DNA from 3 places in the Arthrobacter sp. 10T416 genome. Region 3 is predicted to be linked to each of the others. Evidence: riboswitches for the same ligand, from Rfam matches in the RefSeq annotation. Region 3 holds a riboswitch; each other region holds the start of a gene.
What was found. Region 3 has a riboswitch for S-adenosylmethionine ahead of AC1DBE_RS13380 (bifunctional o-acetylhomoserine/o-acetylserine sulfhydrylase). Riboswitches for the same ligand answer to the same signal wherever they lie in the genome.
Positions count from the first base shown of each region.

Region 1: another riboswitch for S-adenosylmethionine. It lies ahead of AC1DBE_RS14100 (MFS transporter); the one in region 3 lies ahead of AC1DBE_RS13380 (bifunctional o-acetylhomoserine/o-acetylserine sulfhydrylase).
Region 2: another riboswitch for S-adenosylmethionine. It lies ahead of AC1DBE_RS04120 (aminotransferase class V-fold PLP-dependent enzyme); the one in region 3 lies ahead of AC1DBE_RS13380 (bifunctional o-acetylhomoserine/o-acetylserine sulfhydrylase).

Region 1 covers NZ_JBFTHI010000014.1:51,812-55,078, forward strand. The annotation lists gene AC1DBE_RS14100 (MFS transporter) at 1-1,297, opposite strand, end outside; SAM riboswitch class I at 1,384-1,473, opposite strand; gene AC1DBE_RS14105 (CoA-binding protein) at 1,572-1,997, opposite strand; SAM riboswitch class I at 2,140-2,229, shown strand; gene acs (acetate--CoA ligase) at 2,237-3,267, shown strand, end outside.
Region 2 covers NZ_JBFTHI010000002.1:38,020-41,286, reverse strand. The annotation lists gene AC1DBE_RS04125 (class I SAM-dependent methyltransferase) at 1-383, opposite strand, end outside; gene AC1DBE_RS04120 (aminotransferase class V-fold PLP-dependent enzyme) at 468-1,898, opposite strand; SAM riboswitch class IV at 1,932-2,045, opposite strand; gene hisN (histidinol-phosphatase) at 2,135-2,947, opposite strand; gene rsgA (ribosome small subunit-dependent GTPase A) at 3,017-3,267, opposite strand, start outside.
Region 3 covers NZ_JBFTHI010000013.1:21,593-24,859, reverse strand. The annotation lists gene AC1DBE_RS13380 (bifunctional o-acetylhomoserine/o-acetylserine sulfhydrylase) at 11-1,327, opposite strand; SAM riboswitch class IV at 1,389-1,504, opposite strand; gene AC1DBE_RS13375 (VOC family protein) at 1,656-2,294, shown strand; gene AC1DBE_RS13370 (isopenicillin N synthase family dioxygenase) at 2,398-3,267, opposite strand, start outside.

The DNA.
Region 1 (3,267 bases), on a different contig from region 3:
CGGTCGCTCCGAGGGCGCGGTCCTTCGTTTCCGGGGATTTCAGGGTCGCGACGATGGTGATCGCGGAGACCGCCAGGAAGTAAACGACTACCCAGACCGGGTTTCCGCCGCCGGCCGCCAGCAGGGCCGTCGCCACCAGCGGCGCCAGGCCGCCGCCGAGCACGGAACCGATCTGGTAGCCGATGGAGACGCCGCTGAACCGGACGCGGGTGCTGAACAGCTCGGAGAAGAACGCCGCCTGCGGGCCGTACATGGCGTCGTGGCCGATGTTGAGGCCGACGACGACGCCGAGGATGATCAGCAGGATGTTGCCGGTGTCCAGGAGCCAGAAGAACGGGATGATCGCCGCAGCACTGGCCACGGCGCCGAAGAGATAGACCGAGCGGCGGCCGAACCGGTCGGACAGGGCGCCCCATAGCGGCACGGTGACAAGGCCCAGCGCGGAGGCGACCAGGACGGCGGTCAGGCCGGTGTTCCGGTCCGTGCCGGGCACCTGGGTCAGGTACGTCAGGATGAACACGGTGTACACGTAGTAGAACGCGTTCTGGGCGATGCGGAGGCCGGTGGTCAGCAGGATCTGGCGGGGGTGGGTTTTGAAGCTCTCCACCACGGGGCGGGCCGCGACGGTCTGGACCGTCTGGACGTGCTTGAACTCCGGGCTGTCCTCGACCGAGAGCCGGATGACCAGGCCCACGGCCACCAGCAGGAGGCTCGCGACGAACGGGACGCGCCAGCCCCACGCCAGGAACTGCTCGTCGCTCAGGGAGTTTTCCAGGACCAGCAGGACGCCGGTGGCCAGGAGCATCCCGGAGGTGGGGCCCAGCTGGGTGGCGCTGGAGGTCAGTCCGCGCTTCTTCGGCGCCGCGTGCTCGACGGTCATAAGGGCCGCGCCGGCCCATTCGGCCCCGTAGCCGATGCCCTGGACCACGCGCAGCAGGAGCAGGAGCGCCGGCGCCACCCAGCCGAGCTGGGCGTAGGTGGGCAGGAGCCCGATGGCCGTGGTCGCGAGCCCGGTCAGGAGCAGGGACGCCACGAGCACGCTCTTCCGGCCGATCCTGTCGCCGTAGTGCCCGCCCAGCACGCCGCCGATCGGCCGCGCGACGAAGCCGACGGCGTAGGTGGCGAAGGCTGCGATGGTGCCCACGAGCGGGGCGGCCGGGGCGAAGAACAGCGGGCCGAAGACGGTCGCTGCGGCCAGGCCGTACAGGACGAAGTCGTACCCCTCGATGGTGGTGCCGATGAAGCTGGCAACGGCCACCTTCCCGGTCATTTTCTGCGGGCGGGTTTCAGTACTCATATGCGGTCTCCTGGCGTATGCCGGGAAAGCGCTGCTTCCGGGATTCAAGCCGCGTGGGCCGCAAATCCGAGCGGAAGACGGCGCCTTCTCCATCGGTCCTGGCGGTAGCACCGTCCTCAATGAGGGGGTTGCTGCGGCGTCACAGAGCCAGATCTCTCAGCCGCTCGGGATGGTTACGAGTCCATCTCACACGGCAGGCGGCGAATACGGAAAAAGTCGGTCACATTTTGTAACCGACTCCCGTTGCGCCGTGCGGCAGGTGCTGGGTGCGCCGCTAGAGGCCTATCCGCCACCCCAGCCGGGCGGGGCACTCGTTGACCACGACGTCCAGTCCGGCGGCCGTGGCGCGTGAAACCGCGGCGTCATCGAAGACGCCCAGCTGCAGCCAGACGGCCTTGGCGCCGATGGCGATGGCCTCATCAATGACGGCGCCCACCTTCCCGGAGTTGACGAAGCAGTCCACGACGTCGATCGGGTGTTTCGCGGCGGGGATCTCCGCCAGGGACCGGTACCCAGTTTCCCCGTGGACGTCGTCGCCCGGGAGGTTGACGGGGATGATGTCCATGCCCATACGGTCGCGGACGTACAAGGAGACCTCAAAGGCCGACCGCCATTCATTGGTGGTCAGGCCCACCACCGCCCACGTGCCCTTGGTTCGCATAAGGCGCTCAATGACTGCCGGATCGTTAACGTGGACCATGCATTAACCCTACTCCTGCGCCCGGCGCGCACGATTGTCGAATAAATGACTGATTTTGATACCACATCAGGAGCGCCAGTGAATATTACAGCAACGTGTGGCTGGATTTTGCAGAATCGTGCATCTCGGTTCTAGTAGGTAGTGACCATCCCGAGCGGCTGAGGGACCTGGACCTATGAAGCCGCAGCAACCCCCGCCACGGCGAGGGTGCTACTGCCAGGACCGATGGAGTGCTGCACATGACCCCTGAAACCACGTCCACCCTGCCCGCTCCCGTCCGGGTCCCGGGCGCGGGCGCGGCGGCCACGCCCGAGCCGGATTCTGTGGCGTTCTGGGAAACCCAGGCGCTCCGTCTCGACTGGGCTCAGCCGGCCGCCGGCGAAACCAAACCCTGGCACACCGCCTACCGCCGGGTCCCGGCCGATCCCGCGGCCGGCCACGGCCCGGAGATCAGCTGGTTCGACGGCGGCAAGCTCAACGTCGCCTACAACTGCGTCGACCGCCATGTAGCGGCGGGACGCGGGGACAAGGTGGCCCTGTTCTTTGAGGGCGAGCCCGGCGACCGCCGCACTGTCACGTACGCCGAGTTGCAGCGTGAGGTGGCCAAGGCTGCCAATGCCCTGCTGGACCTCGGCATCGCCAAGGGCGACCGGGTGGTCATCTACCTGCCCGTGATCCCCGAGACCGTGATCATCACCCTGGCAGTGGCCCGCATCGGTGCCATCCATTCCCTGGTCTTCGGCGGGTTCTCCGCGGAGGCCCTGAGGTTCCGGGTGGAGGACACCGGCGCCAAGCTGCTGGTCACCACCGACGGCCAGTTCCGGCGGGGAGCTGCCGTCCCGGTTAAGGCCAACGCGGACGCCGCCGTCGCCGGCACGAACGCGATCGAACACGTCCTGGTGGTCAACCGGACCACCCCGGCCGGTGAGCTGGACACGGTCCCGATGACCGCGGGCCGCGACGTCTGGTGGCACGACGCCGTCGGCGCCGCGTCGGATGCCCACACCGCCGAGGCCTTCGACGCCGAGACGCCGCTGTTCATCATGTACACCTCGGGGACCACCGGGAAGCCGAAGGGCCTGGTCCACACCTCCGGGGGCTACCTCACCCAGGCGTCCTGGAGTTTCGAGCACCTCTTCAGCAACCCGGACCCTGCCCTCCGCGACCGGGATGTCCACTGGTGCACGGCGGACCTGGCCTGGGTTACGGCGCATACCTACGAGCTCTACGGCCCGCTCTCCAACGGCGCCACGCAGGTGATCTTCGAGGG
Region 2 (3,267 bases), on a different contig from region 3:
TCGGTGCTGGCCAGCAGGGGATCGCACCAGTGCCAGGCCTGGGCCACGGTGACGAGGTCGAAGGCGTCTGCCGGCAGGCCGGTACGTTCGGCGGTTCCCTCGACGGCGGCGACTCCGGGCAATGATGCGCGCAGTTGTTCCAGCATGTCCGTTGACGGGTCGATGGCCACGGTCCGGAGGCCGCGCCGGACCAGCAGCGCCGTGAACTTGCCCGTCCCGGCGCCGAGGTCGGCGGCGTCGCTGGCTCCGGCGGGTATCAGCCAGTCGGCGGAATCAGCCGGGTAGCCGGGCCGCACCCGGTCGTAGTGTTCCCCGCCGTCCTGGAAGCTTTGGCCGAGCTCCTGCCGCCGCTGGTGCTGCAGTTTTGGGCCCCCGCGTGCCACGTGTCGTCTCCTCCGGCAGCTTGAATTTGGTACCTACCGAATTTACCGCACGCGGGGGCCCGGCGCTTGCGGCCGGCGCTGGTGTCAGTCCAGCGTGCAGGGCGCCGCGCCGGCCGTGCCCGGGGTGTTGGGTGCCCAGTGCGGATAGCTGCGGGTGTCGTTGGCCGGGACCCAGCGGCCCGCGTCCACCACGTAGTCCCAGCCGAGCCCGTTGCGCCGGAGCTCCTGCAGCCCGGCCAGGAGCCGCTGGGCGTCGTCGAGGCGGGACCCGAGGCCAAAACTGGCACGGAGTGACCCGGCCGGCAGGCCCAGCCGTTTCAGCAGCGGGTGGGCGCAGAACCGGCCGTCGCGCAGGCCGATGCCATGCTCCGCCGAGAGGTAGGCGGCGACCAGGCCGGCGTCGTACCCGGCCACAGAGAAGTTGACCACGCCGATTGTTCCGGGCCCGTTACCGGCGGCGGTGTCCTCGAAAATGTGGTGGACGCTCACGCCGTCGATCCGTTCCAGTCCCTCCACCAGGAAGGACCGGATGGCGTCCTCGTGGGCGTGCCACTGCACGTCGTCGAGCGCCTCGATGACCTGGCTGGCCCGGGCCAGGGCAGCAGCCCCCAGCACGTTCGGGGAGCCGCCCTCGTGGCGCGCCGGTCCCGTGGTCCAGCTGACGGAGTCGAGCCTCGCGTCCCGCACGGCGCCGCCTCCGGCCAGGTGCGGGGTTCCGGCGTCGAGCCAGTCCGGGCGGCCCACCAGCACCCCGGCGCCGAACGGGGCGTAGAGCTTGTGGCCGGAGAACGCGAGGTAGTCGACGTCGTCCGCGCTGATGTTGATCCGGCGGTGCGGGGCCAGTTGGGCGGCGTCGACGGCGATCCGGGCGCCGAACTCGTGCGCCAGGGCGGCGAGCTCGCCGATGGGCAGGATCTCGCCGGTGACGTTGGACGCGCCGGTGACGGCGAGCAGGCTCACACCGCCGCGGGCGAGTTCCTGGCGGAGCCGCGCCACGGTGCCGGCCAGGGTGGGGGCCGCGACCACACTGCGGTGCGGGACGTTCTGCCAGGGCAGCAGGTTGGCGTGGTGTTCGATATCGAGGTAGAGCACCTCGCCGGTAGGGCGTCCGTCAGCCGCCGGGAGGCAACCGGCCAGGAGATTCAGGGAGTCGGTGGTGTTCCGGGTGAAGATCACCGAGTCGTCCGCACGGCCGCCCACAAAGCCTCGGACAATGTTCCGGGCGTTTTCGTAGACCGAGGTGCTGAGCTGCGAGGCGTAGCCTGCGCCGCGGTGGACGCTGGCGTAGTAGGGCAGGATCTCGTTGAGGTAGGCGGAGACCACGGACAGGGCCGGCGCCGACGCGCCGTAGTCCAGGTTGGCGTAGCGGACGTGGCCGCCCTGGATCAGGGGCGCCTGGATTTCAGCGCCGGACACGGCGGACAGCGGCCTGCGGGCGGCGTCGAACCGCGCGTCGGCCGGCACCGGGGCGCCGGCGGAAGAGGTGGGGTGGGTGGAAATGGTGGCAGTCGTCATGGGACCTCGCTTGAAAGGACCCCGCTCACAGGGGATCCGCGCTTGCCGGGTCCGCTCCGGACCGGCCAGGTCGTCACCCGGGGCACCCCGCCGCGAATGGAGGGTTGCCGGCCAGCAAACCGGGGTTTAGCGCTGGCACTCGTGACCTGGTTCGAGCCTAGGACATGGCGTGCCGCCCGGGAAAGGGAGGTCCGGAATGTGAAGCGTTGTGTTACGGCTGCCTGCCGCGGAGCGGGCTAGAGGAGGTCGTCGAGACCGGGGTTCAGGCGCTTGAGGACTTCCGAATGCAGGATGGAGTTCGTGGCGAGCGCGTTCCCGCCGAACGGGCCATCCTCGCCTTCCAGCGAGGTGAAACGCCCGCCGGCCTCGGTCACGATCGGGACCAGCGCCGCCATGTCGTAAAGGTTGAGCTCGGGTTCGCAGGCGATGTCCACGGCACCCTCGGCCACCAGGCAGTAAGACCAGAAGTCGCCGTATGCGCGGGTGCGCCAGACTTCCTCGGTGAGGCCGAGGAATTCGTCCAGATTGCCGCGCTGCTTCCAGCCGCCCAGGCTCGAGTAGGACAGCGAGGCGTCTTCGAGGCGCGAGACGTTGGAGACTTTGAGCCGGGTGGCGGCGGCCAGGGACCGGCCCATGTAGGCGCCGGCGCCTTTGGCGGCCCACCAGCGCTTGCCCAGGGCCGGGGCGCTGACGACGCCGACCACCGGCTCGCCCTCGTCCACGAGAGCGATCAGGGTGGCCCAGACGGGGACGCCGCGGACGAAGTTCTTGGTTCCGTCGATGGGGTCGATGATCCAGCGGCGCGAGCCGTGGCCGGAGCTGCCGAACTCCTCGCCCAGGACCGCGTCGCGCGGCCGGGAGCGGGACAGCTGGCCACGGATGGCTTCCTCGGCGGACTTGTCCGCGTCAGTGACGGGGGTGAGGTCCGGCTTCGTTTCGATCCGAAGGTCGAGCGCCTTGAAGCGGCTCATGGTCTGGGAATCTACGGAATCTGCCAGTACATGGGCGAGGCGCAGGTCATCGTTGTAGCTCGAAGCGGGTTGGCTCATGCCTCCAAGCTACCGTCAAAAAGCTCCCGGGACCGGGAGGCCACGTCGCTGCCGGCCGGGCGGACCCTGTTAGGAGACGCTGCCCAGCTCCTTGGTTTCCTGTGCTTCCATGCGCGGATCCGTGCCGAGGAGCCGGCGCAGGGAGGCAAGGCGCGCAGGGCCGGACGGTCCGGCGTGGCCGCCCTGCACCCAGGCGTCCACGCCGCAGTTAACGGCGGTGGCGTCGTGCTTGCAGCCCCGTTCGCAGTCCGCGGTGCCCGGCTCCAGGTCGGGGAACGAACGCAGGATCCGGTCCGGGTCCACGTGGGCCAGGCCGAAGG
Region 3 (3,267 bases):
CCGCCGCCCCTCAGGCGTCCTTCGCGGCCCGGAAACCGGCGTCGAGGTCGGCGAGGATGTCGTCGATGTGCTCGAGGCCCACCGAGAGCCGGACCAGCCCGGGATTGACGCCTGCCACCGCCTGCTGCTCCGGCGAGAGCTGGCTGTGGGTGGTCGACGCCGGGTGGATGACCAGGGAGCGCACGTCGCCGATGTTCGCCACGTGGGAGTGCAGTTCCAGGGCATCGACGAACCGCTTGCCGGCCTCCGCTCCCCCGGCGAGGTTGAAGGCGACGACGGCGCCGGTTCCCTTCGGCCCGTACTTGCGGCCGCGCTCGAACCAGGGGCTGGACGGCAGCCCGGCGTAGGCGACGGATTCGACGTCGTCCCTGGCTTCCAGCCATTCGGCCACGCGGGTGGCGTTCGCGACATGCCGCTCCACGCGCAGGCTCAGGGTTTCGATGCCCTGGGCGATCAGGAAGGCGTTGAACGGCGAGACGGCGGAGCCGAGGTCGCGCAGCAGCTGGACGCGGGCCTTGAGGATATAGGACAGGTTCGCGCCCAGTGCCCCGTCCGCCCCCAGGTCCCGGGCGTAGACGAGGCCGTTGTAGGTAGGATCCGGGGTGTTGAAGCCCGGATAGCGGTCCGGTTCCTTGCCGAAGTCGAAGTTGCCGGAGTCGACGATCACGCCGGCGATCGCCGCACCGTGACCGCCGAGGTACTTGGTGGCCGAGTGGACCACAATGTCGGCACCCCATTCGATCGGACGGATCAGGTACGGGGTGGAGAGTGTGTTATCCACGATCAGCGGGACGCCGGCCTGGTGGGCCACGTCCGCGATACCCTCGATGTCCAGCACGTCCTGGCGGGGGTTGGAGACCACCTCGCCGAAGAACAGTTTGGTATTCGGCCGCACGGCGTCCCGCCACTGGTCCAGATTGTCGGGGTCCTCGACGAAGGTTACTTCGATGCCGAACTTCTTCAGCGAGTGGGCCAGCAGGTTGTAAGTTCCGCCGTACAGGCTGGGACTGGCCACCACGTGGTCGCCGGCCTCGGCGATGTTGAGGATCGCGAAGGTCTCGGCGGCCTGGCCGGAACTGAGCAGGAGCGCCCCAAGGCCGCCTTCCAGGCTGGCTACGCGCTGTTCGACGGCGTCCTGGGTGGGGTTTCCGATCCGGGTGTAGATGGGCGCGAGTTCGGCGAGCGCGAAGCGGTTGGCGGCGCTTTCGGCGCTGGGGAAGACGAACGACGTCGTCTGGTAGATAGGCAGTGACCGGGCGCCGGTGGCAGCGTCCGGCTCCTGGCCGGCGTGGATCTGGCGGGTTTCAAAGGACCAGGCGTTGGACATCGGAGTGCTCCTTGTTACTGGGCGCAGCCCGACTCCGGCCTCGGGGCCGGGACGGCGCTGGCAGCCGCGCTTGCCCGCCGGCGGGCGCCGGTGGGCCAGGTCTTCACCCGGGGCACCCCGCCGCGTTTGGAGGGTTGCCGGCCAGCAAGCCGGGGCTTGATGCTGGCGCTCATGACCTGGATTCAGTCTAGGAAGCGGTCCCGGCGGCAGGATAGGTTTGTGACGAAAATGAAGAACGACGGCGTGCGCAGGGCTCGGAAAAGGACATCCCATCTGAGTTAGGACACCCTAAGCTGAGAGCTCCATCACAAAGTGCCAAGATGATGGCATGCGCATGGATCACGTCTCTTACGCCTGTGAACAGGATGGCCTGGCTGCCACCACCGAACGTATCGCCTCGGCCCTTGGGGTCGAGGCCGTCAAGGGCGGAGTCCACCCCCGGTTCGGGACCCGCAACATGATCATTCCGCTCGCCGGGCACAAGTACCTTGAGGTCGTGGAGGTCCTGGACCACCCGGCGTCGGACAAGGCACCCTTCGGCCAGGCCGTCCGGGCACGCTCGGCGGCCGGCGGGGGCTGGATGGGCTGGTGCGTCGAGGTCGACGACCTCGGCCCGTTCGAGGAACGCCTGGGCCGCGCGGCCGTCAACGGCAACCGCAAGTTCCCTGACGGACGGGAACTTGTCTGGAAGCAGATCGGCATCCTCGGCCTGATCGCCGACCCGCAGGTGCCCTACATGCTCAAGTGGGAAGGCGATCCGGCGCTGCACCCGTCCAACGCCTACGAGAGCAGCGTCAAGATGTCTGCGCTCACCATCGCCGGTTCCGCCGAGCGGGTCACCGAGTGGCTGGGTGAACCGGTGGGCAAGCCGCTGGAGGACGTGGACGTCAACTGGCTCGCCCCGCACGGGACGCCGGGGATCCTCTCCGTCACGTTCGAAACGGATTCCGGCGCCGTCACTATCTGACGGTTTCCCCTACACTTCGGCCGCCAGCAGCGGGTGCCAATGATGCCACCCACCGCTGGCGGCCGAATTCCTTTAAGCCGCTGGTCCCGGTGCTGGTCCCGGCTCAGGCCTTCAGCAGGTCCGGGTGGTGCACTTCCACCACGTTGGGGTGTGCCCGCAGCCGGTAGCGGAGGGCGTTGTCGCCGTAGGTCTCCAGGATCGGACTGTTGGTGGGGTCCACGGACAGTCCGCGGGCCTGGGCCTGGAATTCCGGGCTGACGGCCAGCCGGGGCATGGTGGCGTCCAGGGCCGGGTTATAGAAGAACGGCAGGGAGATCCGGTCGGTGCCGCGCAGGGGCGAAATCACCCGGTGCAGCGTGGCCTTGAGGTACCCGTTGGTGGCCAGCTCGAGCATCTCGCCGATGTTGACGACGAACGTGCCGGGCACCTGGGGCGCGTCGATCCATTTGCCCTGGTATTCGACCTGCAGGCCGCCCTTCCCGGGCTCGACCAGGAGCAGGGTCAGGACCCCGCCGTCGCGGTGGGATCCCACACCCTGCTTGGGCTCCGGATCGGACTCCCCCGGGTACCGCACGATCTTCAGCAGCGGGAAGGCCCGCGCGGCAAATGCGGCGTCGAAGGTGTCCTCGGGCGCTCCGAGCGAGACGGCGAGGGCCCGGAGCAGGGAAAGCGAAATTTCACTCAGGCGATCGGTCCATTCGGTCACGACCTCCTGCATGTCGGGCAGTCCGTCGGGCCACAGGTTGGGTCCCTCGAGCCGCCAGTAGTCGGCGACGCCGGGCCCGGGCTCCACGGCGTCGCGCTCAACGCCGATGTCGATCTGCTCGCGCCAGTCGACGGCGCCGTCGGTGATCTCGCCGCCCACGCGGGTGTAGCCGCGGAACTGCGGGCTGTGGACGTTCTCGATGGCGAGCTTCTGGTCCTCGGGGAGGGCAAAGAAGCGCCGGGAGACGTCCAGCATGGCATCGGTGAG